DNA from 3 places in the Peribacillus sp. NPDC096379 genome. Region 2 is predicted to be linked to each of the others. Evidence: riboswitches for the same ligand, from Rfam matches in the RefSeq annotation. Region 2 holds a riboswitch; each other region holds the start of a gene.

Region 1 (10,303 bases), on a different contig from region 2:
TTCTTCATGAATTCCAACGAATCAAAGGTGAAAAAATGCTGAATGATCGAGCGGTATTGATTTAAAAAAGGAAAATGTTATTATGATGAATATAGAAGCAGTGAGATATTTTTGAAATCTCACTGCTTTTTTTATGGAGATGTGGGTCGAATATCTTAAGTCGATGTATGTATGCGATCTATAAGTTCAACCATTCAACATCCTTTAAAAAAGATCGTTGGTATATCAAAAACATCAAATCCCCTTAACCGCTCCATAATACCCTGCCAAAAGTAAGATGACAAAATATAAAATGAATACAAGATCATGCTTAGAAAAACCGATTTCGTAATAATACGTTCGGTTCTTCGTATCGGAAAAACGCTTTGCTTCCATGGCCACAGCGATCCGGTGTGCACGTCGGATACTCCCTGATAACATCGGGATGGCATAAGCTTTCATTTTAAAAAAAACGGATTGTATCCCTGTTTGTCTGATCACTCCTCGCACTCTCATAGCATTTTGGATCGTTTGAAATTCGTCCAGCATGATCGGAACTAATCTCAAGGCGGCCATAAAGCTATAAGCATATTTAGGGTTGAGTTTGACTTGTTGCATTAAAGAATAGAACAGATAGACGGGTCTCGTAGTTAAGGCAAAGGTTAGTCCTAGTACTGCAAATAGTAATGCACGAAAACCAACAAGAAGTCCTCTAAAAAAGCTTTCTTCGGTAATATGAATAAGCCCCCACTTAAACCAAGTGGTGTTTCCTTGTCCAAATAAAATCATCGAAGAAGAAGTCGATAAAAATACAACAAAAAAAGGAATGAAAAGTAATGAAATTCGTTTGAGCGGCTGTCCTGTAAAACACAAGAATAAAATCAAGACGATAACCGTAAAGTTCATCATAAATAGTAAATCATGAACTGATAACACAACGATACACAACATCATTAATACGAATAACTTAAGGCTAGGATTAATCCGATGTAGCCATGTTTCTTTACTTGAAAAATCTAATTGCATGATGTTCCTCCATTACACGGATACTAATTCAGTCTTCATATTCATACTTTGTATTTCATCGCTGATCACTTTCCCAGCATCGATTGTCCAAATTCTTGTTGCAAAGTTGTTTGTAATCTGTTCATCATGGGTAATCATGATAATCGTCGTACCTTCTTGTCTGAGTTCTTCCATCCATTCCAATAATGCAAAGGTGTTTTTGGAATCTTGGCCAAAAGTAGGTTCGTCTAAAAGAATTAGCTTTTGTTCCTTTACAATCGATGCAGCTACACTTAAACGACGTTTTTGCCCCATCGATAACTGATATGGGTGTTTATTACGATGGTCTACTAGCCAGAACCGTTCTAGAAGTTCTTCGACTTTACCTTCTATTTCTCGGGTATCCTTTTTGTCTATCTTTAATGAGTAGGCGATATCTTCATAGACTGAATTTGCGACAAATTGAAATTCGGGATTTTGAAACACAAATGTCACGAGATCCGCATGTTTTTTTCCTTTTTTTATCGGGCTTCCTACTAATTCACAATGTCCTGTTGTTTTGATAAATTGCATGAAAGCATGTAAAAGAGTGCTTTTGCCGGCTCCATTTTCTCCTTTTATAACAATCCATTCACCTGAATAAGCTTGCAAATGATCTACCCGGATTTTTTCTTCCTTTTGCCTAAATCCTTTAAAGCTTTGCACATCTAATACTTTCTCCTTTTTTTCAAAGGGCGTCCTCGAACGTAAGAGGGAGGTAGTTTCTAGATACTCTTCCCAAATACCTGGAAACCAGATTCCTTGTTCCCTCATTTCATTTTGATACGTTGATAAGATTTCTTCTTTTGGTCCATCGGCTATAATCTGTCCTTCTTCATTAAAAAGAATGATTCGTTCAATGAATTCTAGGACATGATCAATTTTATGTTCTACAATAATCAATGTTTTTTCTTGGCCGACTTCTTTTAATACATTCCAAATCTCTTTCGTTCCTTTAGGGTCAAGCATCGCTGTTGGTTCATCTAAAAATAATACGTCTGGTTTTAGGGCCAAGATCGATGCTATAGCTAAGCGTTGTTTCATACCTCCAGATAGTGTTTGAATGTTAGTATGAATATCTGGTAGAGATAAGCCGACCTGCTGTAAGTGATGATGGATTCGCTCAATCATTTGTTGTTTTGGAACGTTCATATTTTCAAGAACGAATGCAATTTCTTCATCAACAAAAGGCATGCAAAACTGACTATCAGGATCTTGAAAAACATACCCCCATGAAGAGGGACATAAAAGTGCCTCAGCTTTCATGGGAACGTCAATCGAATGAGGAATTAAGCCACTTAAAACTTGTAAAAGCGTCGATTTTCCACAACCTGATGGCCCGAGAAGGAGAACTTTTTCCCCTTTGTAAAAGGTAGAAGATAAGTCCTTAAATAATAAGGACGCATCTCCAGGGAATTTCAATCGTAACTTTTCAACATGTGCAATTCGTTCCATAGTTATCCACCCTTACTTTTGATCCAGTTCAGCATAATCTTTACTTGATGCTGGACGCACAAGATTTGTTACGCCTGTCGCTTCTAAAACTCTCACTAAATAGTAAGCAAACACACCTGCAAAGAGAATAGACCCGAGAAATCTAGCAAACATAAATAATGTTAAATTCCAAGCAGCAAGATCACCGATTTCTCCATAGGCGAAATCCATTAGGACCGATCCTAAGCATGCAGCGATAGCCGACAATATCGCTACGGAAATATGAAATCGTTTATATTTGAAAGCCATAAAGACAAGCTCTGCAAACAAACCTTGGACAACGCCATACAGAAGCACGGTTAGCCCCCATGGGGAACCTAAAAGAAATTCACCGGACGCCGCTGCAATTTCAGCAAGCAATGCAACACCTGGTTTACGGATGATAAAAAAGGCAACATTAGCCGCAATAAACCACATGCCATACATAAATTGGTCGGCATGTAAGCCGATTGGTTTTAGAGCATAATATACGGAACCCCAAAGAATATAGACAATGCCAAATGCAATGGCAATTACAATCGTCACTAATATGTCTGTCAATTTTAATCCTTTTGTCATGTTATGAATCTCCTTATTTAGAATTGGCTAATTATTATACTTCTAGTACTTCTTTTTGAACCGGCCACGTTTCTAACTGATACGCCATTTCCCAAAAAGAGTATTCATATTGACTACTAAGGATGAAATGCTCTTTCATTCGTAGTTTATCGTCCTCAGTCACTTTGTTAGCAATCTCATCGATTCTCTTAATCTGTTCGTCTACCAATGTCCGGAACCAATCGCCGCCATATGCAGCAATCCATTCTTGATAAATCGGTTCTTCTGGTGTACAACCTTTTAGTCTTTCACCAATTTCATAATATAACCAGTAACATGGCAGGATTGCCGCAATTACGTCACCTAAATGTCCTGAATAGGCAGCACGATACATATGTGACGTATATGCATAAGCAGTAGGTGCAGGTTTAAAATTCTTCTTTTCCTCTTCAGTAATGCCTAATCGTTTAGAGAAATTGTCATGGAGCGATAGCTCAGCTTCATACGTTCCTTGTGCATGGCTGGCAAGTCGACTCGTTGTGTATAAATCTGTTGCTTTTACTGCCCCTAAAGCTTGTACTCTAGCAAAGTGAGATAAATAATAAGCATCTTGCATCACATAGTAGCGAAAACAGGCGAGTGGGAGTGTCCCATCTCCAATACCTGTAACAAACGGGTGGTGAAAGCTTGCTTCCCAGATGTGATCAACTTCTTTACGAATTTCCTTTGAAAATGTCATGTGATTTGCCCTCCATTTTTTCTATTAGTAGTAAGTGAGACACAGATAGATATATGAAATTGCCCAGTATCTTCTTTTAAAAAATAAAAAACCACTTCCTTTTTAGCATAAGAAAGTGGTTTTGATTGGTTACAAAATAGGTGTCCTCAGTATAGACGCCCCCACTTCCCTACGCTGGTATAATCCAGATCAGGTTCTAAGGGTCTTAAAGTCTCACTTTAATCTCAGCCTTTTCAGTCATAAGAAGCTTCCAATATCTTTTTAAGCTTCATTTCCCATTCAAGAGGCACCCCTAGTGGTAAAAATTGTTTATTTAATTGTCATTTGTCTAAATAGTACCATGAAATTTTTGATTGTCAATCTTTTATGAAAAATAGGAATGTTTGATGATTACCGAAACATTGCAGATTGATATGCAAATAAGCTTTGACAGAATGGAGGGGGTAGGCGATCCATACTGAAAGTTCACATTTGATTCATTTTTGGCTTTTTTTATTTGGGGAAAATCGCCGCTATGGAAACCTCGAATAATTCTGGAGACGATAACCATTTTGGAAGGGACTAGTTTTATGATGAAAAATGAGACAAATTTCTTCAAGAGGTTTTGATGTTTAGTGTGAGTAGTCTACCCCCTCTATGACCAGAGATAACAGCTCTCCATATAGCTTGTTTGGCTTAGGCGATCCTTTTGGTTATGTATTCTAGCCCAGTTTGCGATACCAATAAATGAGGTCTTTTTTGCATATTTTGAGCATTTTGTTAAGGAACAAAATTAATGAATAATTGAATTAACCAACAGGATCAAGTATTCGCTTACTTATTAAGGAAAGCCTGAAATCAAGAAAAGTCTTGAATATTCAAAAAATAACTGATATATTATTAAAAAGTAAACTACCTGGATAACTCGGAAAAATCATTATCATAACCAAGTAAAATGATAAGAATTATAAGTATTTAATTAGGAATTTGGGAGGCTATCATGTCAGAGTATCAGCAAGTAAGTAAAAATTTAGGAGAAGCTCTTAAGAAAGCTACGCAGCCATTTAGAAAGTATCGAAATTTTGCAGATGAAGTTTGGTCTGAAGGAGCCATTGATACTAAAACAAAAGAGATTTTAGCAGTAGCGGTTACTCATGTTACAAAGTGTAGCTACTGTGTTGACTTTCACACAAAGCGAGCAAAGAAGGCTGGTGCCAAGGTAGAAGAGCTTATTGAAGCTGCGGTACTTTCTGCTTCGATTCAATCGAATCCCGCACTAATGGAGGATGAAACATTACGTGTCTCGAATCTCGAAGATTTCCCTTTATCTGCTCGCTCGTTCTTCATCTACCCAACTAGCGAAGAAGGCTTCTATTTGACTCAGAAAACAAAGGTTTTGATAGGGTTAGCTGTTAGTTATGCTTTAAAAAATAATGAATGGATATCAACATTTTTACAGATAGTACCAGATCTTTCAATTTCCGAAGATGAAATAAAAGAAACCAGTATGGTTGCGTCAGCTCTGCTAGCGGGAGCAACCATCAGGCATATTGATGATATCATAAATGCCTTTGAAAATTGATTGGAGGCATTTATATGTTGAAAGGAACGAATAATACATTTGTTAACCACATTCTTCCATGGTTAGTCCCCGTTATCTTTATTGGGATATGGCAAGTGCTGGGGCAAGTAGGGTTCATTTCTCGAAATTTCTTACCTACCCCTTTGAGTGTAGTGGAAGGGGCGATTCGACTTGGGGAATCTGGAGAGTTATTTGATTACATATTTGTAAGTACAGGACGAGCATTATTAGGTTTCTTGATCGGAGGCATTATTGGTTTTGTATTTGGATTAATCAATGGAACCTTTTTTATCTTTGAAAAATTATTTGATACGTCCATTCAGATGATACGCACGATCCCTCATTTGGCACTTATTCCACTAGTCATTATTTGGTATGGGATTGGCGAGGAGGCAAAAATATTCTTGGTTGCACTTGGTGTTGCCTTTCCAATCTATCTAAATACGTTCCACGGAATTAAAAATGTAGATAAAGGCTTACTCGAAATGGGAAAGGTGTACCGTTTGAAACCATTCCAACTTTTTACAAACATAATGTTACCAGGAGCACTACCTTCAATTTTAGTGGGAGTAAGATACGCCCTGGGAATCATGTGGATGTCCTTAATTGTTGCAGAGACAATCGGTTCAGACTCGGGGATTGGTTATATGGCTACATCAGCCAGAGAATTTGTTCAAATGGATATTGTTATTTTAAGTATCGTTTTATATGCACTTTTAGGTAAATTATCTGATTTCCTGGCAACGCTCCTGGAACGTCGATGGTTGCAATGGCATCCCAATTTTTTTAAGAATAAGAAACAATCAAAACAGAAACTTAAAGGAGAGCATAGAAGTGTCGGGAGTAGAAATTAACATCAAACAACTGGATAAGAGTTTTGGGACTTTACAAGTCCTGCACAATATTGACTTCCATGTCAAATCAGGTGAATTCGTAGCGATTGTTGGGAAAAGTGGCTGTGGTAAAAGTACGTTGCTTAGAACGTTAGCTGGTCTTGAAAATATTACTGCTGGAGAAATTACTTTTAATGATAGGGTCGTAAAAGGTGTTCAGGAAACAACAAGAATGATGTTTCAGGATGCGAGACTTTTACCTTGGAAAGATGTGATAACCAATGTCAAGGTGGGGACTCCGAATCGTGATAAAGCGGAGGAAGCGTTGAATAACGTAGGGTTATCTGATAAAAGAAATGATTGGCCAGCTGTTTTATCGGGTGGACAAAAGCAGCGGGTATCACTTGCAAGAGCGTTAGCAGGCGATCCTGAACTCATTTTATTTGATGAACCACTAGGAGCATTAGATGCATTAACACGTATTGAGATGCAGGAATTAATTGAAAAACTATGGACGAATCAACGTTTCACTTCAATCTTAGTCACTCATGATGTAAGTGAGGCTGTCATTCTTGCAGACAGGGTTGTCTTGATAGAGGATGGCGGAATCGCGCTTGATGTGAAAATTGATTTACCAAGACCTAGGAAAAAGGACATGAAGTTTACTGAATATGAAAATATGATTCTAGAAAAAATTATGCACAAATAAAAGGAAATACGGGGGCGTTGAGAGTTGAAAAAGGTAATATATTCACTTATAACACTAGTAAGTATCGTGTTTTTAGCTGCTTGTAGTTCAACTAGCAATACAGATAAGGCTAATGGAGATTTGGAAAAAGAAAACGGAAATAAAACCGTAACAATCGGTTATCAAAAAGGAAATACCCTAAATATTTTAAAGGCTAGAGGAAACCTTGACGAGCGCTTGAAAGAGGAAGGCTATAAGGTTGAATGGAAAGTTTTCGCTATAGGAACAGCTTTACTGGAGGCTTTAAATGCAGGGCATATAGACTTTGGTCATGCATCTGACGCGAATAGTGTTTTCTCTCAAGCAGGAGGCAAGCCAATTGAATACGCTGCATCAGAAACCCCTTACCCAAAGGGAGTTGCATTAGTAACGAAAACAGATTCCGGCATAGAAACAGTAAGTGACTTAAAAGGAAAGAAAGTAGCAGTTACTAAGGGCGGAAACATGCACTATTTATTATTAAAAGCCCTTGAAAAAGAAGGAATGAAAGAAAGTGACGTGGAAGTTGTTTTCTATGCGGATGCATCTGAAGGTTCAGCAGCATTCAGCTCAGATAAAATTGATGTTCTGGGAACATGGGATCCTTATCTTTCGATTGTTGAAGATATCTTTGAAACTAGGACCATTGTGAACGGTGAAGGGTTGACGGAAAATCGCACTTTTTATTTCGGGTCGAATGAAATATTGAAAAACAATCCAGAGGTCGTCAAAATCGTTTTAGAAGAACTTGAGAATTCGGACCAATGGGCGAATGAAAATAAAGAAGAAGTAGCTAAAATTTTGGCAAAAGAACTAAATTTAGATGTAGAGCCCTTAATTGTTGCGAACGAAAGAAGGGATTTTGGGGTATTACAAGTGGATGATGAAGCGGTGAAGGTTCAGCAAGATTTGGCGAATTCGTTCTTTTCTATCGGATTATTCCCGAATGAAGTTGATATTTCAGAAGCAGTAGAACCCAACCCCACTTGGCTTCCAACGAATCTAAAGTAAAAAATACCACATTTACTAGTTTCTCATTTGTAGTGGATTAAAAATAATTTAGTCGTGATCTATGATGCGATCCATAAATAAACAGTGCAATTTCACGAATTGCACTGTATTTTTTGTTTTTATGACTTTGTCTCGAGAGCACGAGATTCTGCTGGGAGCTTGATTAGCCAAATAAAAGTTGGAAAATATGCCGCCGTTTTTGCTTTTTGGGTGCTTTTTTTCCGTCAAAGACAAGTGGATTACTAGATAAAGACATCCCTTTTTCATTGTTTTTTCCAGTCTCAAGCACTTCAATCCGTTTAGCCATGCTTTCAATCTGTTTGTTTAGATCTTCAATTTCTCTACGATGTTGAAGGAGTTGGTAAGATGCTACGCTATCGGCTTTATCATCGAGTCGTCTTTCTAACTCCTGAACGGTTGTCAGAAGTTTTTCTATGACAATCTGATTTTCAGGAGATTGAACAGTTGGCTTGACTGCTCCTTTTCTACTCTTTTTCTCCCCCAGTTCAACTTGCTGGAGAACAAATCCAGCGTTTAATTGCTGCTGGATTTGTTTCAATTGCTGTATGTTTTCGTCCGTAAATAAGTAGTGACCATGTGAATTACGCTCAATCTCCATATTGCATGCTGTGACCCAACGCTGTACCGTACTTTGAGAAATTCCTAATTCATTAGCTACTGACCCTGAATTTTTCATTAAAAATCCCTCCTAATGACTATACAATTCTTCCTCTTTCCTTGATTTCCTTTCTCTCTGACAAAACAAGTTTAGATTCGGCAAAGAAAGTGGATTTGCCCCTTATTTTTTGGCAGATGTCGATTTTACTTTGAAGAATTCAACTCTCCTATGAATGAGGAAATCTATATAAAGTGTGAGAAGAGGAAATTTTGAGAAATAAAAACACTTTGAATTATAGAGGTTGTTCAGAAAAATCTAGACTTAAAAAACTAAACGGTTATAATTCTACTATATATTGAATATTCTGATACCTGGTTAAGGAGGAGGTAGAGGCATGAGTGATGTGTATGTAATAGAAGGGGCTCGAACGGCATTTACGAGTTTTGGAGGATCCTTTGCTCAAGTTTCGGCAGCTGATTTAGGGGCAGCGACAGCACGGGAAGCTTTAAGAAGAGCAAACATACCGCCAACAGATGTAGATCATGTTATTTATGGGAATGTTATTCATTCCTATACGAATGCATCCTATTTGGCGAGACATATCGGCTTAAAGGCGGATGTGCCTTATGAGGTTCCCGCATACGCTGTGAATCGTTTATGTGGTTCAGGTGCACAGGCGATTGTATCTGCTGCACAGCATATTTTATTAGGTGAGGCTCAAATCGTGCTTGCTGGTGGTGCGGAGAATATGTCAATGTCACCTTTTGCGAATTTCAACGCGCGTTTTGGTGGCTCGAAATATGGGACGCTTGTTTTTGACGATATGTTGCAAAGTACATTAACGGATGAGTATGCAGGCAGCGGAATGGGCATGACAGCGGAAAAATTGGCATCCATCTACTCGATTTCCCGAGAAGAACAAGATTCGTTCGCTTTGTTAAGTCAACAACGTGCAGCCAAAGCGAGAGACACTGGTGTTTTTGCGAAAGAAATTGTTTCTGTTGAAGTTCCACACCGGAAAGGCACCAAGTCTATTTCCGTGGATGAACATATAAAAGGGGATGTAACAGCAGAGAAATTGGCGTCATTAAAACCTTCATTTAAAACAGATGGAACCGTGACACCAGGAAATGCGAGTGGGATTAATGACGGTGCAGCTTCTGTTATTGTTGCAAGTAAAAGAGCTGTGGACGAAAGAGGTGTACAACCACTCGCACGAATTGTGTCATGGGGAGTGGCTGGTGTAGACCCTTCAATTATGGGAATTGGCCCCGCTCCAGCAATCCGTCAAGCATTGGATAAGGTTGGATTGACGATTGCTGACATGGATGTAGTCGAAATAAATGAAGCATTTGCTGCGCAATATTTATCAGTTGAGAAGGAGCTAGGGCTTGACCGTGATAAAACGAATGTCCATGGTGGTGCGATTGCACTAGGTCATCCAGTCGGTGCTAGTGGAACGCGAATCCTATTATCACTAGCGTACGAGCTCAAACGACGGGGTGAACGTTTTGGAATCGCAAGCCTTTGTATTGGTGGTGGACAAGGAATCGCTGTTGCTTTAGAAAACGTCTAAAGGTTGTATCATGAAAGCTCAAGTATCTAGAAACTAAAAAGGGGATTTTCCCCATTTGAAAGAAACGAAAGTGAGGTTGGAAACGGGGCCGCCTTTAAGAGTAAGTCTATTTTAAAGGCTTTTTTTCTAAAAGATTGTGGCTAAACAAATAATTGAATGTATAATATTAACAACAAAATAGAA
Region 2 (10,303 bases):
ATTCACGATGATTATCGTATCGACTACTTAAGAAAACACATTGAACAAATGCGAGAAGCGATTGAAGATGGCGTTGATCTTATGGGGTATACAAGTTGGGGGCCAATTGACTTAGTAAGTATGTCTACTTCTGAAATGTCTAAACGCTATGGATTTATTTACGTTGATTTAGATGATGATGGAAATGGAACTTTAAAGAGATCGAAGAAGGATTCTTTTGATTGGTATAAAAAAGTCATTGAGTCTAATGGTGCTGAATTATAATATCGTAAGTATTTATCTTGGTATATGCGAAATCTAAATAGTAAGAATGAGGATGTCTCATAAGGGTCTGACCTCGCACTCTAAATCAGTATGTAGTGTTTCATACACGTATTTTATACTGTATTTAGTTGTTGCGGGGTCTGACTCTTTGCGTTTGAATGAATTAGGAGTGTAATACAAAAGAGTGAAAGAACTAGTCCATCTCAATATACTCTCTATACTGAATAATCCTAAAAATAGGGTATAATAATAGAATGCAAGTTCATGCACAGAAAAGGAGATAGACATTCTATCTTGAGTGATCTTTAGCAGGATAATGCATGTTGTTAGCGAATGTAGCTAATAATGATTGCTGAAAATGGATAATTGGAGGCGAAGGAATGTTTAGTACAATTGAAGATTTTTTGACAAATTGGAAGCATGAAAGTGGATCTACGCAAAAAATACTGAATGCGTTGACCGATGAATCATTAGCGCAGGAAGTATCTCCTGAGGATCGTACACTTGGACGGATCGCGTGGCATGTCGTAACGACCCTTGATGAAATGATAGGGCGTACAGGGCTTGTTTTTAAAGCGGCTCGGCACGATTTGCCAGTCCCGAAAACGTCGAGTGAAATCGCAGAAGCATATCGCACATCAAGCGAAGAGATGGTCGCTTCGATTCGCGAACAGTGGAATGACGAAACACTGAACGAAAAGAGAGATATGTACGGAGAAATGTGGTCCATTAACACGGTGCTCGGGCTGATAATCGCACATCAAGCACATCATCGTGGCCAAATGACCGTGCTCATGCGTCAAGCGGGTCTGACCGTACCCGGCATATATGGACCGGCAAGGGAAGAGTGGGCGGCGTTTGGAGGACAAGCTCCTGAAGTATAATCGTGTAAATGGAAATTGATACTTAAATTCGGCTGTTATTTAAACATAGTACGTAAAGAACACGTATGAGTTAGCGGTGAAAGCCGCCTTTTATACGTGTTTTTTGTGGAAAAGGGGCGGGGCTTCGCAAAATTGGCTCCGTACCGCCACCTTCATAAGGTGATGTAATTTGAGAACCTGAACCTTTTTCATCGCCTAAGTTTTAGAGCAAGCGCTCATGGCTGTTTTTTAGATAAAGAAATCTACCTATTCTAGCCATGGCATCTAATGTTATAAGTAAGGAAAAGTCCCAACTGATGGAATCTTCATTTGATCAGTCCGCTCCGCCACCACCACCATCTCCTCCGCCGTCGCCACCACCACTATCACCATAGCTGTTGCCTGACGAGCTCCCTTTGGAAGCGGAAGAATTCGACCATTTCCATGTATTTCCTAAGTAGCTGACTGGGTCTTCATCATGATAGATCAGGTAGGTAAGGGGCAAGGCTTGAGCATATTCAAGTTCTGGTATTACTAAGCTTGCTATTTTCGTTTTAGAGTGCTTGACTTGGAGTAAAAGAATTCGGGTTATTGTTTTTTCAAGTTCAGATTCTGTAAGATTAGTAGGTATGCCATCTCTTTTTATTTCTTTTCTGAATTGTCTAATCTCTGAATGGATACTAGTCGCTTTCTGGGAAAATGCAAAACGTGGTGCTAGGACATATAAGAGAAAAACAAATAAGATCGAAAAGAAAAGTAGTTTCATAAGATTGATATCGACTAACATAAGTGAACCGATGACAGACGTTAAGATGAAAAGGATAATTCTCTTTTTTCTTCTATATTGGATCCATCCGGCGATAAGTGTGACTCCCCCAACAACACTGTACCCAATAATAGCTATTGTTGAGAGTGAGTCGATTACATAACAATATAGAACAGTTGTGAATATGATTAGTAGCAATCCCCTCGTTAATAGGGCAAATCTGTTGTTCAAGAATCGTTCCTCTTTCAACTCTTGTAGAACTTCTGCGAACCATTCCTTTTCTTTCCTTTTAAACTCCATATGTCTTCGTTGATATTTCTGTGCTTGCTGTTGGTTCATTTTTTCTCTTTTTGTTAGGCCGGCAATATCGGTCATGGAAAAAGAAAGCTTTCCTTGACCATACTTCTGCTTGAATAGCCAGGAGACGAGCAGCTTTTCAGAAGAAGAAAGCTTACCCAGAGGAGCTGTTAAAGTAAAGAGAAGGCTATGTTTGGGAGCTGTAGGATCCTTTTGAAACCTTCCTCTTGTCTGCTGGATTTGAACAGTGGCTGCTCCTTTTTCAACAAGAGAATATAGCCCGGATAGGAACGCATAAGGATTCAATCTGCCAATACGGTGAATCATATATAGATGAAGTGGATCATGCTTTAGAATGCTCTCTGTACTTCTTCTAGGCACAAGTTTCATGATGAGCAAGACGAAGCAGCAACAGATAAGGAGAACCAAGAAACCAATTAAAAACTTTGAAAAGCCTTCCTTTTGTTTTGTTTTCTTTATGGCTGTTTCTACTCGCTTCTTTTCCTGTGCAACTGCTTCCTTTAAAGACATAGGTGCTGCATTTTTAGCCTGTTCACTCATGATGGATGAGGGAAAGAGTATCCGGGTTTCAGTTAAGGCATACATTTCAGATACCGGAGTGGAGAAATGGACGCTATATGGATCTTTTGATGAAACTTTCCCTTTCCGGTCATGGAAGAATGCATACGTGTTTTGATTATCGACTTCTTGTGGGAAATAAAAATCAATGTTTACATGAAAAAGATCGTTATCATGATTTGAATCTGTTCCAAAGAACGGTACGGTCAAATCACTATAAGAATCATATGATTTCACAGCATTTTTTAACGTATATATATAGAAAATATACTTCTTTTCATTATTGGACGGAAGGGATGCAGTATATGTACGGTCATCTTCTGAAACATGTAGCTGTCTCAGTTCATTCCTCTGCATATAGCCAAGCTTTGCCTTTGGATTCAACAGCTCATATGCCTCGAAATCCTGCACCCCATCATGATGGTCCTTCTGGATAGAACGATGGACTTGACTATACTTTCCATCAAAAGTGTATGTGAAAATTTCATTCACGACTAAATTTCCGTTTGGCTGAATCCAGGCGCGGATATTTACTTGATCAATCGAAAAGGACTTAGCGAAAGTGGTTGAAGCCATGATGAAACCAAGAATAAAGATAAACGGAAAAATAAAGAATACTCTTTTCAACTAGTTCCCCCCTACGATATTACTCATTAGTATCACTGTTAATCTACGAATAACTAAATATTACCATATCTATAAAAGGAATGGAAAGCGAGGCAGGGATTTGTTCATTCTATCTGAAGCGTGGCTATATTTTTTGAAAAAATCACAGAAATTGGTGGATGTGATTGTGATGGAACCTATTTTGTTCCCTTTATCGAAAAAGGCTTTTTCTTTTTTAGCATTCCTCTTGAAAAACCTCAAGACATATGGCAAAGTAAGTAGATGATGAAGCATTAAACGAATTGAATAATGAAACATGTGGGGGGACCAGTGTTGCTGGTTGAGACCGTATCCAATAGATACATACCCTTGGAACCTGATCTGGTTAAAACCAGCGTAGGGAACATATTTAAACAGGACTCATTTGTTATGATATGCACCCTAGGGATAAACCTATGGTGCTTTTTTGCGTAGCGCGATTCCTATTAAACGTTTACATATTTTCCACCTTGTTTCTTCGTTTGCTGCTTTGTAAGACATGTTCAAGGGGGAAATGTAATGAAGAAATGGTTAGTCTTACTTAGTGTGATGCTTATTCTTGCTGCTTGCGGGAATAGTCAGGACAATGGTTCGAAGGAAAAGAATCAAGAGAAATTAAAGAAAGTTACTCTTGTTTTAGATTGGACGCCGAATACGAATCATACTGGTTTGTATGTTGCAAAGGAAAAGGGGTATTTTGAAGAAGAGGGGCTAGATGTTGAGATTATAATGCCAGGTGAGGCGGGAGCTGACCAGCTTGTCGCAGCGGGAAAAGCAGAGTTCGGAATTGGCTACCAGGAATCTTTGACAGAAGCGCGTGTACAAGGTGTGCCATTGGTCTCGATTGCTGCTATTATTCAGCATAACACGTCTGGATTTGCTTCCCCAGTTGATAAGAAAATTACCTCACCGAAAGATTACGAAGGAAAGACGTATGGCGGTTGGGGAGCACCTGTAGAAAAAGCTGTCCTATCTTCTTTGATGAAGCAGGAAAATGGAGATGTGAAAAAAGTCGATATTGTGAATATGGGAGATACGGATTTTTTCACAGCGGTTAAACGAGATATTGATTTTGCTTGGATTTATTATGGGTGGACAGGTATAGAAGCTGAGTTGCGTGGGGAGAAATTGAATATGCAATATTTGACCGATTACACGGAAAAGCTAGATTACTATACGCCTGTTCTCACAACTAATGAAGATTTAATAAAAGAAGATCCAGATACTGTTCGTTCTTTTGTAGCAGCAGTTTCCGAGGGCTATCATTATACGATTGAACATCCCGAAGAAGCGGCGGACCTTTTAATTAAAGCAGTTCCTGATATAGACCCAGAATTGGTAAAGGCAAGTCAAAAGTGGTTATCACCGAAATATCAAGATGACGCTTCAAAATGGGGTGTTCAAGATCAAAAGGTTTGGGAAAACTATGCGAGCTGGATGTTTGAGAACGGTTTGCTTGAAAGTGAATTAGACGCAAAAAAGGCATTCACCAATGAATTTTTACCGAAATAAGGAGGAGAGAAGCATGAGCGACTCATTAGTAAGCATTCAAATTATCCCGAAAACAAAAAATGGGGAAGATGTGATTCCTTATGTAGATGAAGCAATAGCGATTATTCATGACTCTGGAATTAAATATGAAGTTCATCCGCTTGAAACGACCATGGAAGGGAATTTGACAGAAATCTTTTCAATTATCGAGAAAATGAATCAACGGATGATTGAGATTGGCAGTCGTAATGTGATTTCTCAAGTGAAAATTCTTTATCAACCAAGCGGTGCATCTATGGATAAATTGACAGAGAAATATCGCCCATGAAGATTTGGTATAAAGGATGGAGACCAGCTCTGGTCCTCATCCTTTTATTCATCGTATGGGAAGTTTCTTGTCGGCTTTTTGAAATACCAAAATGGCTCCTGCCTTCCCCCTCGCAGATATGGTTAGAAGGAGCTGCTGGATGGCCGAATTATCATCACCATCTAACATCGACGATTGGACTTACAATCTTGGGGTTTTTAATTGGAGCAAGTGTGGGCATTGCAGTTGCTGTTGGTCTACACCTTATTCCGAAGCTTAGAGAAGCCATTTATCCGATCATCATTCTCTCACAAAACATTCCAATCATTGTGTTGGCTCCACTCCTTGTTATTTGGTTTGGGTTTGGTATATTACCTAAAGTCATTGTCATTACGCTCGTTTGTTTTTTCCCAATCACAGTGGCTGCTTTGGATGGGTTTAGACAAACGAGTTCAGAGCTGATGCATTACATGAAAATGGCTGGGGCAACAAAGAAACAAATCTTTTGGAAACTGGAATGGCCTTATGCGCTACCATCCATCTTCTCAGGGTTGAAAATCTCCGCTACATACAGCGTAATGGGAGCAGTTATTTCTGAATGGCTTGGGGCAAAAGAAGGGATAGGTGTCTATATGACCTTAGCTTCGTCATCCTTTCGAACGGACCGTGTCTTTGTTGCGATCTTTTTGATTATGATTTTGAGTTTGGTATTCTTTGCCCTTATTGTATCGATGGAACGAATGATCGTGAAGTGGAAGCCGAAAGGAGATGGCAAGAGACGTGACTAAACTTTTAATTGAGAACATATCGAAATCCTTTGGTGAAAATCAAGTACTGGATCAGTTGTCTCTTCGTGTAGAAGAAGCGGAGTTCGTGTCCATATTAGGTCCTTCTGGGAGTGGAAAAAGCACCTTATTTCAATTAATCGGTGGATTGTTTGCACCAGACTTTGGAGAAATTAGGCTTGATGGCAAACGTATTAATGGAGAAACCGGTTCGATTAGTTACACGCCTCAAAGTCCATCGCTTTTGCCATGGCGAACGGTCCTCGGCAATATCCTGCTTGGTGGAGAAATTGTTGGGGAGACAGACCAGGCACTTGCATTAAAGATGATTGATAAAGCGGGTCTAAAAGGATACGAGAATGCCTATCCATATGAACTGTCTGGAGGGATGAAGCAGAGAGTGGCGTTTATTCGCAGTCTGCTAAGTCCGCAATCACTTATTTGTTTAGATGAGCCTTTTTCAGCACTCGATGAATTCACACGTCTCGAAATGCAAAATTGGCTCTTATCTGTTTGGGAAGAAGATAAACGGGCCATTTTGCTTGTTACCCATAATATTGAAGAAGCTCTTTATTTATCTGATCGGGTTATTGTGTTATCAGAAAAGCCTACCCAAGTGAAAAAAGAGTTTATCGTCCCGTTTCCGAGACCAAGACAAGCATCGATTTTGCTAAGCGAAGAATTTTTATCGTGGAAAAAGAAGATATACAATGAATTGCGGGTGATTATGTGAGGCAGTCTATAATCGACTCTCATATTCATTTTGATCAATATTCAGAAAGTACCCGGTCTACCATTTTAAAAGACTTGCAAGCATACAAAGTAGAGGCACTTATTTGTGTATCAACGAATCTCGCTTCTTCTCAAAAAAATTTAGCTTTAGCAGAGATGGATAAACGACTAAAGCCTGCTTTCGGCTTTCATCCAGAACAAGAGCTGCCGAGTGATTCGGAAGTGAGTCAATTATGTTCATTCTTGAATAAACACAAACATCAAATGGTTGCTATTGGTGAAGTGGGCTTACCCTATTACTTGCGGTTCGAGCATCCAAAAATACAGATTGAGCCTTATATTGAACTATTGGAGGTTTTTATAAAAAAGGCTTCAGAGCTGAATAAACCAATTATTCTTCATGCGGTATACGACGACGCTCCTTTGGTTTGTGACCTTTTGGAAAAACACTCGGTAACAAAGGCACATTTCCATTGGTTCAAAGGAGACGAAAAAACAGTTCAGCGCATGATTCAAAATGGGTATTATATTTCAGTCACCCCAGATTGCTTGTATGAAACGGAGATTCAGCAATTGATTAAAGACTATCCGTTAGCAAATTTGATGGTGGAAACGGATGGACCATGGCCGTTCGAAGGACCATTCCAAGATACGGTGACTCATCCGAAAATGATTCATGTAAGCGTACAAAAAATAGCAGAAATAAAGAACATTCAGGTAGAGAGGGTATACGAAGAATTGTATAAAAGTACGGCAAAATTTTATGGGCTGTAAATCATTTTGACTAGTTAACGAGAGACGGAGTTCCCAGCCCAAAATATTTCTTTTATTAGTTTGCAATCGTTGCCAAATCCTGTTATTATTAAGAGGAATTATTTTTGTTCGGTACTGTAGGAATCTAAAAGTGAGAACTTTTTGACTCGATTGTCACTTTGAGCAAGGATAGTAATATAATGTGTGATGAACGCACTAGGAGGCAACAACAATGGAACAAGGTAAAGTAAAATGGTTTAACGCAGAAAAAGGATTTGGATTCATCGAACGCGAAAACGGAGACGATGTATTCGTACATTTCTCAGCTATTCAAAGCGAAGGTTTCAAATCTCTTGACGAAGGTCAAGAAGTGACTTTTGAAGTTGAACAAGGTCAACGTGGACCACAAGCTTCTAACGTACAAAAAGCATAATTGATACATGCAAAAGGCAGACTCTACTTTGGAGTCTGTCTTTTTTGCGTTTGATTTAGAGTTAATCTTGTTACATAAACAAAATAAATAAAAAATCCCACTCAGTAAACAAGTGGGATAACAACAGTAACAAGTAAGGGAAAATGCATAAAAGATTTTTCCAATTATAACATAGCCATTTTAGAAAAGCCTAGTTCAACTATTTATCCCGCATTAATAGAGCGGAGGTATTAGCGGCACTAGAATGGGACTAACAATCAGTGGGGGCCCACGGATTGAAGTTTCACTTTATCTCTATATAATAGATTTTGACTTACTACTTTTAATAGCTATAATATAAAAAAGGTAATTGAACAAGAAGTTCTGCATATAATTAGGATGGTATGTGAACTCTTGATTTAAATAGTAACAATTACGATTTGCAAGTTTCAAAAAATAGAGTATAATTGAGAAAAATGGGCTTATGAAAACTCGAGGTAGCTAATGATGAATGAGATTCTAATGGAATTTTTACTACGGGATATTGTTTCGCATTTACCGGATGAAAAGCGTGAGATTTATCAATATATAGTAAATGAAGAAGATCAATTGGCACAGCAAGCGGATACTGCCGACCATCTTCTGCAGTTGTTTGTGAAATATGCGCCACATCGAACTGCAGCCAAACACTTTCACTTGGAATATGGTGAAATGATTAAGTTTATGCATGACATTGAAGGAGAAATAAGTGAGAAGTTGGAAGAAAGATGTGCAAAAGTGAAATGGATCGACATGACGGACAAAATTAAACACCCCAATTCTTCAAAAAATCCTGTGCTTACTTATTTGCTAATCACTTGAATTCCACAAAAATAAAGGTTATTTCACAAGGTTTAACCTGTTGAGATAGCTTTTTTTTGCATGATCACAACCGGGAAATGGGGTCTGACCCCGCCATGAAGATACGAGACCCCTTGGTATAAGCGGGTTGGTGGCTAGTGGGTGAAGCTGGGAAATAGGGTCTGGCCCTCAAGGAGTATCAATCTTCCTGTGAGTCCCATTAGGTAATTTCGTTAATTTTTGATACAATGGAGAGTAGCATTTTGTTTTTTGGAGGTATATATATGGGAAAATTAAATAGAAATGCACCGTGTGAATGTGGCAGTGGGAAAAAGTACAAGAAGTGCTGTGGCAGAAAAGTGGATGAAAATCCAATTGCTGTTCATTATGAAGAAGCAACACTATTACAGAAGGCGTTAATGGATTTTACAGAAAAGAATTATAAAGCTGAAATCAATCAGCTTTTGCTTGATTATCCACTTCCGGAAAATGTAAGTGAAGAAGTTCAAGAAATTTATCAATTTAATGTGAATATATGGGGTACTTTCACGCAGCCCGTTGTGAACGGCGATACAATCTTTGATACATTTATGAAGCAAGAAGGGCCTCATATTGTAAGGGAGAAAACGAGAGAGATCGTAGAGTCTTGGAAAGGCACGACTCCTGTATTGTTTTCAATTGAGGAATTAACGAGTGAAACAATAACTCTAGAAGATATCGTGACGAAACAAGCTATCTCGCTTCCGTATACGCCATATGCAAGTCAGGAATTAGGAATTGGAGAAATCATTCTTGGGTATTTAGTTAATATGGGAACGAGAAGTGATTTCTTTGGTCAGTTTATTAGCTTTGAGCCAAAATTTACAGACAACATTTTAACAACTATAAATCAACAATTAGAAGAGTACAAGCATGCGGGTGGAAAAGCAGAAGAATTCATGGCTCGGAATTTCTTGCAAATCTTCCATAGTCTCGCGGCTATTACAGAAGGTATTGAATTACCAAAAACCGAAACAAATGAGCGAGTATGGTACAATGAGAAAGAAAAAGAAACGGCAGAAATGGTGAAACAAGGAATGCATGAAGAGGGTTATCCGCAGTCACTAATAGAAAGTGTTCAAGCGTTGTGGAACACCTATTGTACGGAACAATCTCCATCTATTCGAAAACCAGAAGCATTTGCTGCAGCACTGGAGTATTCAGTGAAACTGCTCTCTAAAGGGGAGTTCAGTCCTTCTCAGACTAAGCTTGCTAAGAAATACGGGGTAGGTGCTTCTACTTTATCGAATCGATATAAAGAAATGGAAGCAGCAGTTGGAGAAAAAATAGAAATATAAACAAGTAGGCTGCCATTTTGGTAGCCTATTTGAATAATAGTGCGTGTTCAAAAAGGAGGAGAGTTTTTTGAGTAAAATATCTATAAAGAATCCCTGTCCGTGTGGAAGTGAGAAAATATATAAAAATTGCTGTGGAAAGAATGTAATCGAGTTTCCGACGATTTCGATTAGTGAAGAAGCGGCAATGTTTCAAAAGGAATTATTAAAATATACTTTTGAAAGATATGAGCAT
Region 3 (10,303 bases), on a different contig from region 2:
CATAATTACTTTTGGATAAAGACGGACCATTTGCATAAATCGTTTAGCGTCTATTAAATCCATAGAAGGGATAAGATATTGTGCAAACATTTCCCCTTTTTTTATCAGCTTATTAACATATGATTTATCACCAACTGAATGACTTGTAAAAGGAATGATTTCTGCTAAAAAATCCACGATTTCTTCTGCTTTATCCGTTAAAGGATAGCTGGCATTATAGATAACGTCAGGGAAAGGGAACTGCTTTTCCTGCCAAATTCCGTTCTCATATATTTTCCCATTAATCGTTCGGTCTTTCATATTTACTTTCCCAGGCGTGAAGTAAAAGAAGGGTATTCCTTCCGCTTTAGCTACTGCTGAGTAAGCATAAGCTCTTCTCACTTTTTGCGGATCCTCCCGATGGTGAAGCATGCCAATTAATGTCATAACCGTTTATCCCACCTTTATAAAATGCTGTTCTTTAAAAATATAAAACAGGGCTAATCTTTATTCCTATTTTTCAAATTATTGAGAACAATATTAGACCAACTTATATATTCTATGAGTATAGATTTAAAACAGCAGAGACAGGTGGGGTAACATGACTTTATGAATACGATTATCTTTATTAGCTCTAATAAATCAGGATCCAGCAGAGAAGCTATAAAAGCTGCAGAGCGTCTTGGCTATTTAACCGTGCTATTTACAAATAGACAGCATTTTATTGATCAAAGATTGGAATTTCCCGATGTTCATCAAATGATCTTCACAGAGCTATCTGATTTTGAGGCGTTAACAAAAGGGATTCAAAAATTACAAAATCGCGGACTAGTGATACAGGCAATCTTAAGTTTCGTAGATCCCTATGTAAACATCGCAGCAGCTTTAGAAGAAAAATTCTGTACAAGCGTTGTTTCTACAAATCCAATCCTGAATATGGAGGATAAAGTTTTAACAAGAAATCTTCTTAAAAGCCTCCGATCTTCACCTTACTTTACCGTTTATACACCAGAAGATTCCTCAAAAGATTTCCTTAAGGAACAAAAAAATCATCTACCATTAATAGTGAAATCTCCTATTTCAGCTGGATCGAAAGATGTCTTACTGGCAAATGACATCTTTCAACTAAACTTAGCAATAAATAAACTATTAAATAAGTATAATGATACACCTATTTTAATCGAAGAATTTTTAACAGGCCCTCAGTATTTAGTTGAAACATTAGTACACGATGGAACTATTACTATCGTAGCTGTTATTGAACAAGAAATTACGTTCCAAGAACGTTTTATCGTAACAGGATATAGCTTGTTAGCTTATATGGACAAACAGTTTTTTGATCATCTCTATGAAACAGTTTGTACAATTGTAGAAGCTTTTGACATGAAAAACGGTGCGTGTCACCTCGAATTGCGTCTCGTTCGAGGGAGATGGAAATTAATCGAGATTAACCCTAGAATTTCTGGCGGTGCCATGAATCGCTTGATTGAGGTGGGATATGGCATTAATTTAGTAGAAGAAACCATTCAGTTATTTTTAGGTAATCAGCCGAATCTTACAATCAAACATCGTAAGTACGTGTATGTACAGTATCTAACTGTAGATATTGAGGGTAAATTGGTTAGTGTTACCGGGAAAAATCGTGCTAGTAAATATCCAGGGGTGCAAGAAGTGTTTATAAAACCACGCAAAGGAAAGATATTACGGCCCCCTTTATCGATGGGAGATCGTTATGGATACGTGTTAGCCTCCTCATATAATAAAGAAGAAGCGAAACAAATGGCGATAGCAGCAGCTAAAGAGATTCGTTTTAATATTGAAAAACTATAATGATTACGGGCAAAACCTGAAAGAAACAAGAATCGCCTTTAGTTCCATTTCTCTTTTACAAATTGGACAGCCTATATAGGCCACTAAAACGTCTAACTGGAGTTATTCAAAATATAGTGCTTCAATTTTCACATGAATCCCTATGAATCAAATGAAAATTAAATTGTCTCATAATGATTAAAACGTCTAGGATTTACTCCGTGCTTCTAATGTAAATGAAGTTAGAGGTTATGATCGGTTTATTCTAGTACTAAAAAAAATAGTAAGTAGATGTAAAATATAAAAAGACATGAGCATCATACCTATGTTTGTAAAAGCTTATCCTTTTGCGAAAGTCATTTTCATAGACTTTCGCATTTTTTATTTTTAGTGATTTCTTCAGTAATAGTAATAGCACTGGCGTTACAGCGAAAGGGATCATATACATGTGATTCTTATCAGCTTGTTTTAACTTGGTGAAATGCAAAAGAGACAAAAGTTATTTTATAGGTTATGACCTCACACTCTATACATCGTTTACCATGTCATATAAACGATATATAATCGAACTGCCAAATTATTAGAGAACTATTGCTGTCATCATTTGTTTTTTTAAAATTTCCGCTGCTTCTCTCGGATCATCTGCTTTCATAATCGCCGATACAATCGCTGCACCACAAATACCGCTATCGAGAATTTGTGGAAGATTGGCAGAGGTTACGCCTCCAATCGCGACAGCTGGAATGGCAACAGCTTGGCAAATCATTTTCAGTGCTCCATGCTGTAGCATTGAAGCATCCTTTTTTGTTACAGTTGGGAAGACTGAACCTACCCCAATATAATCAGCTCCCTCTGCTTCAGCAATCAAGGCTTGTTGGACATTTTTAACAGAGACACCTATCTTCATAGACACAGGAACTAGTTTCTTTACGACAGATAAAGGGATATCACTTTGCCCAATATGAATGCCTTCTGCTTCTACTGCAAGCGCAATATCAACGCGGTCATTTATGAAAAGTGGAATGGAATAAGCCGCAAGTAATTGTTTAATTTTTAACGCTTTTTCATAAAAGACTTTTCCATCGGCTGTTTTTTCTCTTAATTGAACAGCTGTAACTCCTCCAAGAATGGCCTCTTCAATAATTTGCTCAAGCTTTCCAAGCGGGATCGATTCCTCTGTGACAAGATAGAGGCTAAGATTATCTCGTAGCATACTCATGTAATTGTACCTCCTTCATCCAAGTCGCTCCGTTCATCAGCGAGATCGTATCAATTAATTTCATTCGGAAAGTCCCAGTTCCTTCTCCTTCTGATAGCTTCTTTGCAGTTAATTCACCAGCAATACTCATGACGGAAATTCCCGCTACTGCTGCATCAAGCATCTGATCTGTAACCCCTGCAAAGCAACCAATTAATGAAGTCGCCATACAGCCTGTTCCTGTCACTTTCGTCAATATCGGATCGCCATTGTTCACTAAAACAGTCGTTTCACCGTTACTAATTGCATCTGTTCTACCACTTACAACGATTGTACTGTTTAGTTCTACCGCTGCCCGCGCAGCAAGGTCCGCTCCTGCTAGAGATACCGTACCTGAATCAACACCTCGCGTCTGACTTTTCCCTCCTATTAAACTATAAATTTCACTGGCATTCCCTCTAATAATGCTCATCCTCACTTCATGAAGAATCTTCTCAGCCATCTCGATTCGATAAGGTGTTGCCCCAGCGCCAACAGGATCAAGAATGACCGGGATATGTGCAGAGTTAGCAGCTTTTCCAGCTAAAATCATTGCTTCACAGGAATCGGCGTTAAGCGTCCCTAAATTTAAGACAAGTGCATTTGCAATTTTCGCCATATCTGCGGCCTCATTGACACTAGATGCCATAACAGGAGAGCCGCCAATGGCAAGGGTACTATTCGCACAGTCATTGATTGTGACCGAATTGGTTATATGATGAACAAGCGGATTGGCACTTCGGACTTTCTTGAATAATAATTCGATTCTATTTTGCACAGTCATTCCCTCCAAATTTTTATGATTGGTGTACTTTCTGAAATTGATAGAAATGGTTGACTGGACCATGGCCATTCCCAATGGCAAAGCTGTCACGGATAGCTTGCGTAATATATTCTTTTGATTGACGGATGGCATCCTCGATTTCAAGTCCGTTTGCCAAGTTTGCCGCAATGGCTGATGAAAGGGTACAGCCCGTCCCGTGTGTATTTTTCGTATGAATTCTTTCACCATTCAACCATGAATAATTTGTCCCATCATAAAAAAGATCATTTGGATCTCCGGCAGAGTGTCCTCCTTTTAACAAGATGGCCTTCGCTCCTAATTGCTCGATAATCTGGCATGCTTCATATAAATCTTGTTTAGATTGAATCGTTATTCCCGCTAGCATTTCCGCCTCTGGTATATTAGGAGTAACGAGCGTAGCCATTGGGAGCAAGCGCTTTTTCAACGCTTCTACAGCATCCTCCTCCAGAAGTTGATCCCCACTTTTAGCAATCATGACTGGATCAAGGACAATGTACTGAGGTTTATATGTATCAAGCATTTCGGCAACCGTTTCGATCGTTTCGGCCGAACCGAGCATCCCAATCTTCACAGCATGAACTTCAATATCGTCAAAAACGGCAGATATTTGGTCGCGAATGATTTCTTGGCTCATCGTTTGAATCGAACGAACCTCTACCGTATTTTGGGCGGTGACAGCTGTGATAACCGACATGCCAAACACATGATGGGCAGAAAATGTTTTTAAATCGGCTTGAATTCCCGCTCCTCCTCCTGAATCAGAGCCTGCGATTGTAAGTGCTGTTTTCATAGAGTAACCCCTCCAAATATTTATTTTTCAAGAACACTTTTAATAAAATAAACGCAATACTTGCTCCTGCTAAAGAACTAATTGAAAACGCTGGTAAAAAGCCAAACAAAGCCACTTTTTTCCCTAAAAACAACAGGGCAAGTGGATAACAGGCAAGCGCTCCGATAATCCCGGTACCTATGACCTCACCTACACAAGCGAAACCAATCTTATTTGTATACCTGAATAATAGTCCTGCAAGCAAAGCCCCCATCATACTCCCTGGAAAAGCAAAGATAGAACCCGTTCCAGCCATGTTTCTAATAATAGAGACGAGCAAAGCTTGACCAATGGCATAGCCAGGACCTAACATAACGGCCGTTAATACGTTCGCTAAGTGTTGGATCGGAAAGATTTTGGCAAAGCCCATCGGAATAAAGACAAAGGAACTAGTCAGTGCTGTTAATGCTGTAATCATGGCAGTAAGTGTGAGCTTTCTAATAGAATTCATCGTTTCATCTCCTTTTTGTGTGCCCCATACATTGGCCAAAATAGTTTGGAGCATTTTAAGTGATTTGTTTTAAAAAGCCACACACTCTGAAATAAAACCAAAAACCCCCTTCCTGAAAGTAGGAAAGGGGTAGATATCCACATATAAACTAACTGAGCTAATATCTCCACTTCCCTCCGCCGGCATGATCCGGTTCAGGTTCAAAGGGTCTAGAACAACGTTCCATCTCAGCCTCTTAAAGACTCCCCTAGTGCAATGTATATTTAATTACTGTCATCATACCACGCTGGAACAAAAATGCAATGCCTGAAAATTTGAAATTGATATTTTTTTAAGGCGAGATAGGAAAATTGGATTCATGTAGCGCTTATTTATCCCGCATTAACGGGCAGTAATACCTCCGCCCCTTTTTCAACAGAAAAAGCCCTACAAATAATGTTATTAAATGTAAAAGATATAATCCTCCGGCAAAACCCTTTTTAAGAACTTCTTTGTTCGTTCTTCTTTTGGATTCACAAAAATATCTTTAGGTGTTCCTTCTTCTACTACAACGCCGGCATCCATAAAGATCACTCTATTGGCTACATCTTTCGCAAACGACATTTCATGCGTGACGACTAGCATCGTTGTTCCTTCATTGGCAATATTTTTCATGACGGTCAACACTTCACCGACTAGTTCTGGATCTAGTGCAGAGGTTGGTTCGTCAAATAGAATGATATCTGGATTTAAAGCGACCGCTCTTGCTATACCAACCCTTTGCTGTTGCCCACCTGACAATTCACTCGGGTATGCATGATACTTTTCTGCCAGGCCTACTTTATCCAATGCTTTTTTGCCAATTTCAATCGCCTCATCTTTTGCCACTTTTCTTCCGATAATCAGCCCTTCTGTTACATTTTCCAATGCCGTTTTATTATTAAATAAATTATAATTTTGAAATACAAAGGCCACTTTCTGCCTAATTTCATGAATTTGCTTTTTGGACGCTGTTTTAAGATTGACATCAATATCGCCAAAAATGGCATGCCCTTGGTCTGCTTTTTCAAGAAAATTAATGCAGCGAAGTAATGTTGTTTTTCCGGAGCCACTTGGTCCAAGGATTACCACAACATCCCCTTTGTCTATTTGTAAATCCACGCCTTTTAAAATCTCATTATTACCAAACGATTTATGGATATTTGTAATCTCTAACATCATATCCACCTCCTATTTCATTTCAGACATTTACTGCTTTATACCTTCTTAATCGTTTTTCATATACCTTAAATAAATACTCTACTAAACTACATAAAATCAAGTAGACAAGGAAGATATCAATATAAGCCTCAACATAATTGTAGCCGACATTGGCTGCCACCTTGGCTCTTAATGTAATTTCTTGCAGAGACATGGCATACCCTAAAGATGTTGCTTTAATTAAATTGACTGTTGCTGTACAAATATTTGGTAAGGCGACAACTAATGTCTGTGGAATGATGATTCTTCTAAATGCTTGCACATTCGTTAATCCAACAGAATAAGCTGCTTCCAATTGTCCCTTGCTTACTGTGCTTAAAGCTGAACGGAACACTTCGATAAGAATCGCTGTCGTATTCAATGAGAAAACAATGAAAGCGTACCAAATTGGATTGACATCGTACACATTCATGTTGATGTTATATTTTTCAAATATCGAAGCAAGCAATAAAGGGACACTGCTATAGATGATAAATATTTGAATAATGACAGGTGTTCCTCTTACAAATGAAACATATATTTGTGCAAAACGATTTAAAACCGGAATCCGATTGATTCTTGTTAAGGCAAGTAAAAAACCTAATGGCAAAGCAATCAGTAATGATACAATCGTAATAATCAGTGCTATAGGCACCCCAGATAAGGCAACAAAAAATGTATCCACTAAAAACTGATAATTTAGACCTTCCGACACACTGTCACCCCCTTATGTAGTTTTAATCACTTGTTTTCCTTTACTAAACACCTTTTCTAATTTTAAAAATAGTTGTTCAATCGCAATCGAAAGGATCCAATAAATCACCGCTAAGGCAAGATAGATTTCTAAGGCATGCGTATTATAGTTCGCACCGATAATAAGCTCTGCTTTTCCCATGATATCGATCAGCCCGATTGTATAAGCTAAAGCCCCTTCTTTCATCAACTCAAGTAAGCTGTTACCAAAGTTCGGTAATGCGACGACAAAAGCCTGTGGAAAAATAATTCTTCTGTACGCTTGTGAAGGACTTAAGCCTACACTTACTGCCGCCTCAAATTGCCCTTTGTCGATTGATTCATACGAGGTTCTAATTACCTCAGACATAGCAGCTGCAAATTGAAGCGAGAAGGTTATGACAACAAAGACTATCTTATCAACATCATTTAAGTTGACCCCAAAATTACCTGCAATGGCTGGAATCCCATAATACGTTAGAAATAGCAGAACAATGGACGGGGTACATCGTAATATGGTTGTATATCCATAGGCGATTTTCTTAGCAATCTTACTATTCCCTATTTTCATTGCTGCTAGAATGAAACCTAAGAGGGTCCCGAAAAGAACCGATAGACCAGCTACCAAAAATGTCACTTTAAGAAATGGAAGTAACATTGGTAATGATTCTACTATGTATGTAACATCAAAATACTTTTCCATGCTCTACCACCCTCTTCTTTTTCTTACATACAAAACCCGAGTGGCGTTAAAACGCCACCATTTACCGTGAAGGATTAATCCTATAGCACGCTATACTCGCCTAATCACAATGGCGGCGGTGCGTAGCTGGATTTTGTAATACTTTCTTAATAAAGTAAGTATATTTACGAGGTAGATTGTATATATTAATAAGTCGCGAAGCCTAAGTCCCCATGTCTGCAAACAAAAACTTGTCACTTCTTAATTAGTAAGATTTATTGGGTATCACACCCAACAACCTAAAATAAGAAAGTGACAAGTTTTAGTCTGAATGATTGAATTTTTTTAAGACTATGTTCGATCACACTGTTATTATCTTTCTACAGTATCTAATACCTCGAACAAATCTCTACTATAGAATTCTGAACTTAACTCATTTGTCTTCTTTTCTTCTTTTAGCTTTTTAATTGCTTCATCATAAGCATCTGCAAATTCTTGTTCTTTTTTATTGAACAATGGCCAAGTTTTGATGACTGCGAACTCATTGTAAACAACGTCATTTACTAGATTATGATAAGGACCATCTTCAGCTGTTACTTGCTTTTCAAATGCACTCTCAATGATTACACCACCGTCTACACGACCTTCATTTACCCATTGAACCACGTCCACTGTAAATGCATCTCCAGCTTTCAATTTCACCTGATTATCTGGATTGGCTTTATTATATTCATCCACAATTGTATATTGCGCGTTGTTAGCGGCAATGGGTGCTAGCGAATAGCCAGCTGTTGCAAAATCTGATAGAGTTTTAATCTTTTCATTTTCTTTCGTTAACACAAGGCCTGCACTGCTCAACCCTATGAATTCTTTCGGAAAGATAAATTTCTCCGTTCTTTCCTGTGTCCAGAAAGCATTTTTAACACCTACTTGATATTTACCTTGTTCTACCCCTACTAATAAGTCGTCACTTGACGTTCCAACGTATTCGAATTCGTATTCTGGTAGTAATTCATCCACCAATTTCATAACTTCTACATCATATCCTGTTGCATTTCCGTTTTCATCTAACCAAGTCATTGGTTTTGACGCTTGGTCATAGGCTACTTTTACTTTTTTGACTTTTGAGTCATTGCCTGCTGTAGTGTCAGATTCTGTACCAGATGATGCATTTGATCCGCATCCCGCTAATAGAGTTACCACCGCTAAACCTGTTGCTACTATTTGTAAAAACTTTTTATTTTTCATAATATAAATCCCCTTTTTATCATTTGTTATATGATTGCTTGTTCTGTGGAAAAGGGGCGGGGCTTCGCACCGCCACCTTCATAAAGTGATACAGTTTTTAGAACCTGAACCTTTTTCATCGTCGGGCTTCAGAGCAGACGCTCATCGATGTTTTTTATTCATGATCTTACTATTGCATCGAACTTTAGCTACAACATCGTTCTTCATAGCTAGTTAATTTTATATGAAGGTTTTGCCATACCTTTTGTCCGCACATAGCCGCACCACCTTTTACCGTTTAATTCATACTATTTAGGTGTGTAAAGTATGAAAATGAGTTATTTACATAATAGATTGATACTATTTGAAAGTCAATCAGTTATTTGAATTTTCTATAAAATGAAACTTCCATGAGTCCTAGATGTATAGTTTTTACGAGATATTAAATTTAGAATGTTGATAAAGCTTTTTAAATTTATTGACAGTATAATTTTGCAAAGTTATCATTTAAACCAATAGGAATAATACGAATTAATCTATTTACATAGACAACTAATAAAAAACTTCGCCTTGACTACTTATCTAATGAGACCCAGCAGGAGGGAAAGCATGATTAATTTATTTATAAAAACTGACTTTCAAAACAAATGGTTACAAAAACTACATGACAAAGCAGCAACGTTTAAAAGTAAATCTGCACAAATTGATGAATTGGCAATGTTTCCGAAAGAAAATATTCAAGACTTAGTGAATATGGGGTACACAAGTCTTACGCTACCAAAAGCTTACGGTGGAGAAGGGATAACCGTTTATGACATGATCCTTTTTCAGGAAACACTGGCCAGTTTTGATGCGACCACAGGACTATCTATCGGCTGGAATCTGGGGGCTGTTGGAGAACTATTTGAGAAAAAACTTTGGAATGATGAGAACTTGTCCTTCTTTGCTGGGGAAGTTCAAAACGGTGCATTAGTGAATCGTTCTGTCAGTGAAGCGCAAACAGGAAGTCCAACTAGAGGAGGTCGCCCTGGAACAACCGCAGTCAAAAAAGATGGTTCTTGGGTTATTACTGGACGGAAAACGTTCACAACGATGTCTCCGGTATTAACTTATTTTCTTGTATCTGCATGGATTGAAGAACAACAAAAGGTTGGATTCTTTCTCCTTCATAAGGATTTAGAAGGACTAACCATTGATGAAACATGGGACGTAATTTCCATGAGAGGGACAGGTAGCCATGATCTTGTTCTTCAAAATGTTAAAGTTGATGATGCCAAACTTGTTGAGCTTCCCGAAACGCCAAGTGGAGGTCCAATCAATGGTTGGATTCTTCA

The links. Region 2 has a riboswitch for thiamine pyrophosphate ahead of ACIQZI_RS21675 (ABC transporter substrate-binding protein). Riboswitches for the same ligand answer to the same signal wherever they lie in the genome.
Region 1: it holds a riboswitch for thiamine pyrophosphate, as region 2 does, so the genes downstream of both, tenA (thiaminase II) here and ACIQZI_RS21675 (ABC transporter substrate-binding protein) in region 2, are expected to answer to the same signal.
Region 3: it holds a riboswitch for thiamine pyrophosphate, as region 2 does, so the genes downstream of both, thiW (energy coupling factor transporter S component ThiW) here and ACIQZI_RS21675 (ABC transporter substrate-binding protein) in region 2, are expected to answer to the same signal.

The regions. Positions count from the first base shown of each region.
Region 1 is NZ_JBIWFD010000001.1:1,201,745-1,212,047, forward strand. Features, by position in the region: gene ACIQZI_RS05625 (ABC transporter ATP-binding protein) at 1-65, shown strand, start outside; gene ACIQZI_RS05630 (energy-coupling factor transporter transmembrane component T family protein) at 235-1,005, opposite strand; gene ACIQZI_RS05635 (ABC transporter ATP-binding protein) at 1,018-2,478, opposite strand; gene ACIQZI_RS05640 (ECF transporter S component) at 2,491-3,084, opposite strand; gene tenA (thiaminase II) at 3,110-3,793, opposite strand; TPP riboswitch at 3,943-4,097, opposite strand; gene ACIQZI_RS05650 (carboxymuconolactone decarboxylase family protein) at 4,773-5,354, shown strand; gene ACIQZI_RS05655 (ABC transporter permease subunit) at 5,369-6,208, shown strand; gene ACIQZI_RS05660 (ATP-binding cassette domain-containing protein) at 6,183-6,896, shown strand; gene ACIQZI_RS05665 (aliphatic sulfonate ABC transporter substrate-binding protein) at 6,921-7,925, shown strand; gene ACIQZI_RS05670 (MerR family transcriptional regulator) at 8,089-8,622, opposite strand; gene ACIQZI_RS05675 (acetyl-CoA C-acetyltransferase) at 8,939-10,120, shown strand.
Region 2 is NZ_JBIWFD010000007.1:40,733-51,035, reverse strand. Features, by position in the region: gene ACIQZI_RS21690 (glycoside hydrolase family 1 protein) at 1-264, shown strand, start outside; gene ACIQZI_RS21685 (DinB family protein) at 645-1,148, shown strand; gene ACIQZI_RS21680 (DUF2207 domain-containing protein) at 1,462-3,396, opposite strand; TPP riboswitch at 3,686-3,795, shown strand; gene ACIQZI_RS21675 (ABC transporter substrate-binding protein) at 3,934-4,926, shown strand; gene ACIQZI_RS21670 (thiamine-binding protein) at 4,940-5,233, shown strand; gene ACIQZI_RS21665 (ABC transporter permease) at 5,230-6,000, shown strand; gene ACIQZI_RS21660 (ABC transporter ATP-binding protein) at 5,993-6,730, shown strand; gene ACIQZI_RS21655 (TatD family hydrolase) at 6,727-7,503, shown strand; gene ACIQZI_RS21650 (cold-shock protein) at 7,715-7,915, shown strand; gene ACIQZI_RS21645 (hypothetical protein) at 8,399-8,755, shown strand; gene ACIQZI_RS21640 (SEC-C metal-binding domain-containing protein) at 9,019-10,071, shown strand; gene ACIQZI_RS21635 (SEC-C metal-binding domain-containing protein) at 10,139-10,303, shown strand, end outside.
Region 3 is NZ_JBIWFD010000001.1:167,694-177,996, reverse strand. Features, by position in the region: gene ACIQZI_RS00895 (YheC/YheD family endospore coat-associated protein) at 1-426, opposite strand, end outside; gene ACIQZI_RS00890 (ATP-grasp domain-containing protein) at 589-1,809, shown strand; gene thiE (thiamine phosphate synthase) at 2,369-3,007, opposite strand; gene thiM (hydroxyethylthiazole kinase) at 2,988-3,809, opposite strand; gene thiD (bifunctional hydroxymethylpyrimidine kinase/phosphomethylpyrimidine kinase) at 3,823-4,620, opposite strand; gene thiW (energy coupling factor transporter S component ThiW) at 4,589-5,110, opposite strand; TPP riboswitch at 5,265-5,369, opposite strand; gene ACIQZI_RS00865 (amino acid ABC transporter ATP-binding protein) at 5,552-6,307, opposite strand; gene ACIQZI_RS00860 (amino acid ABC transporter permease) at 6,330-7,043, opposite strand; gene ACIQZI_RS00855 (amino acid ABC transporter permease) at 7,056-7,763, opposite strand; gene ACIQZI_RS00850 (transporter substrate-binding domain-containing protein) at 8,115-8,990, opposite strand; gene ACIQZI_RS00845 (acyl-CoA dehydrogenase family protein) at 9,579-10,303, shown strand, end outside.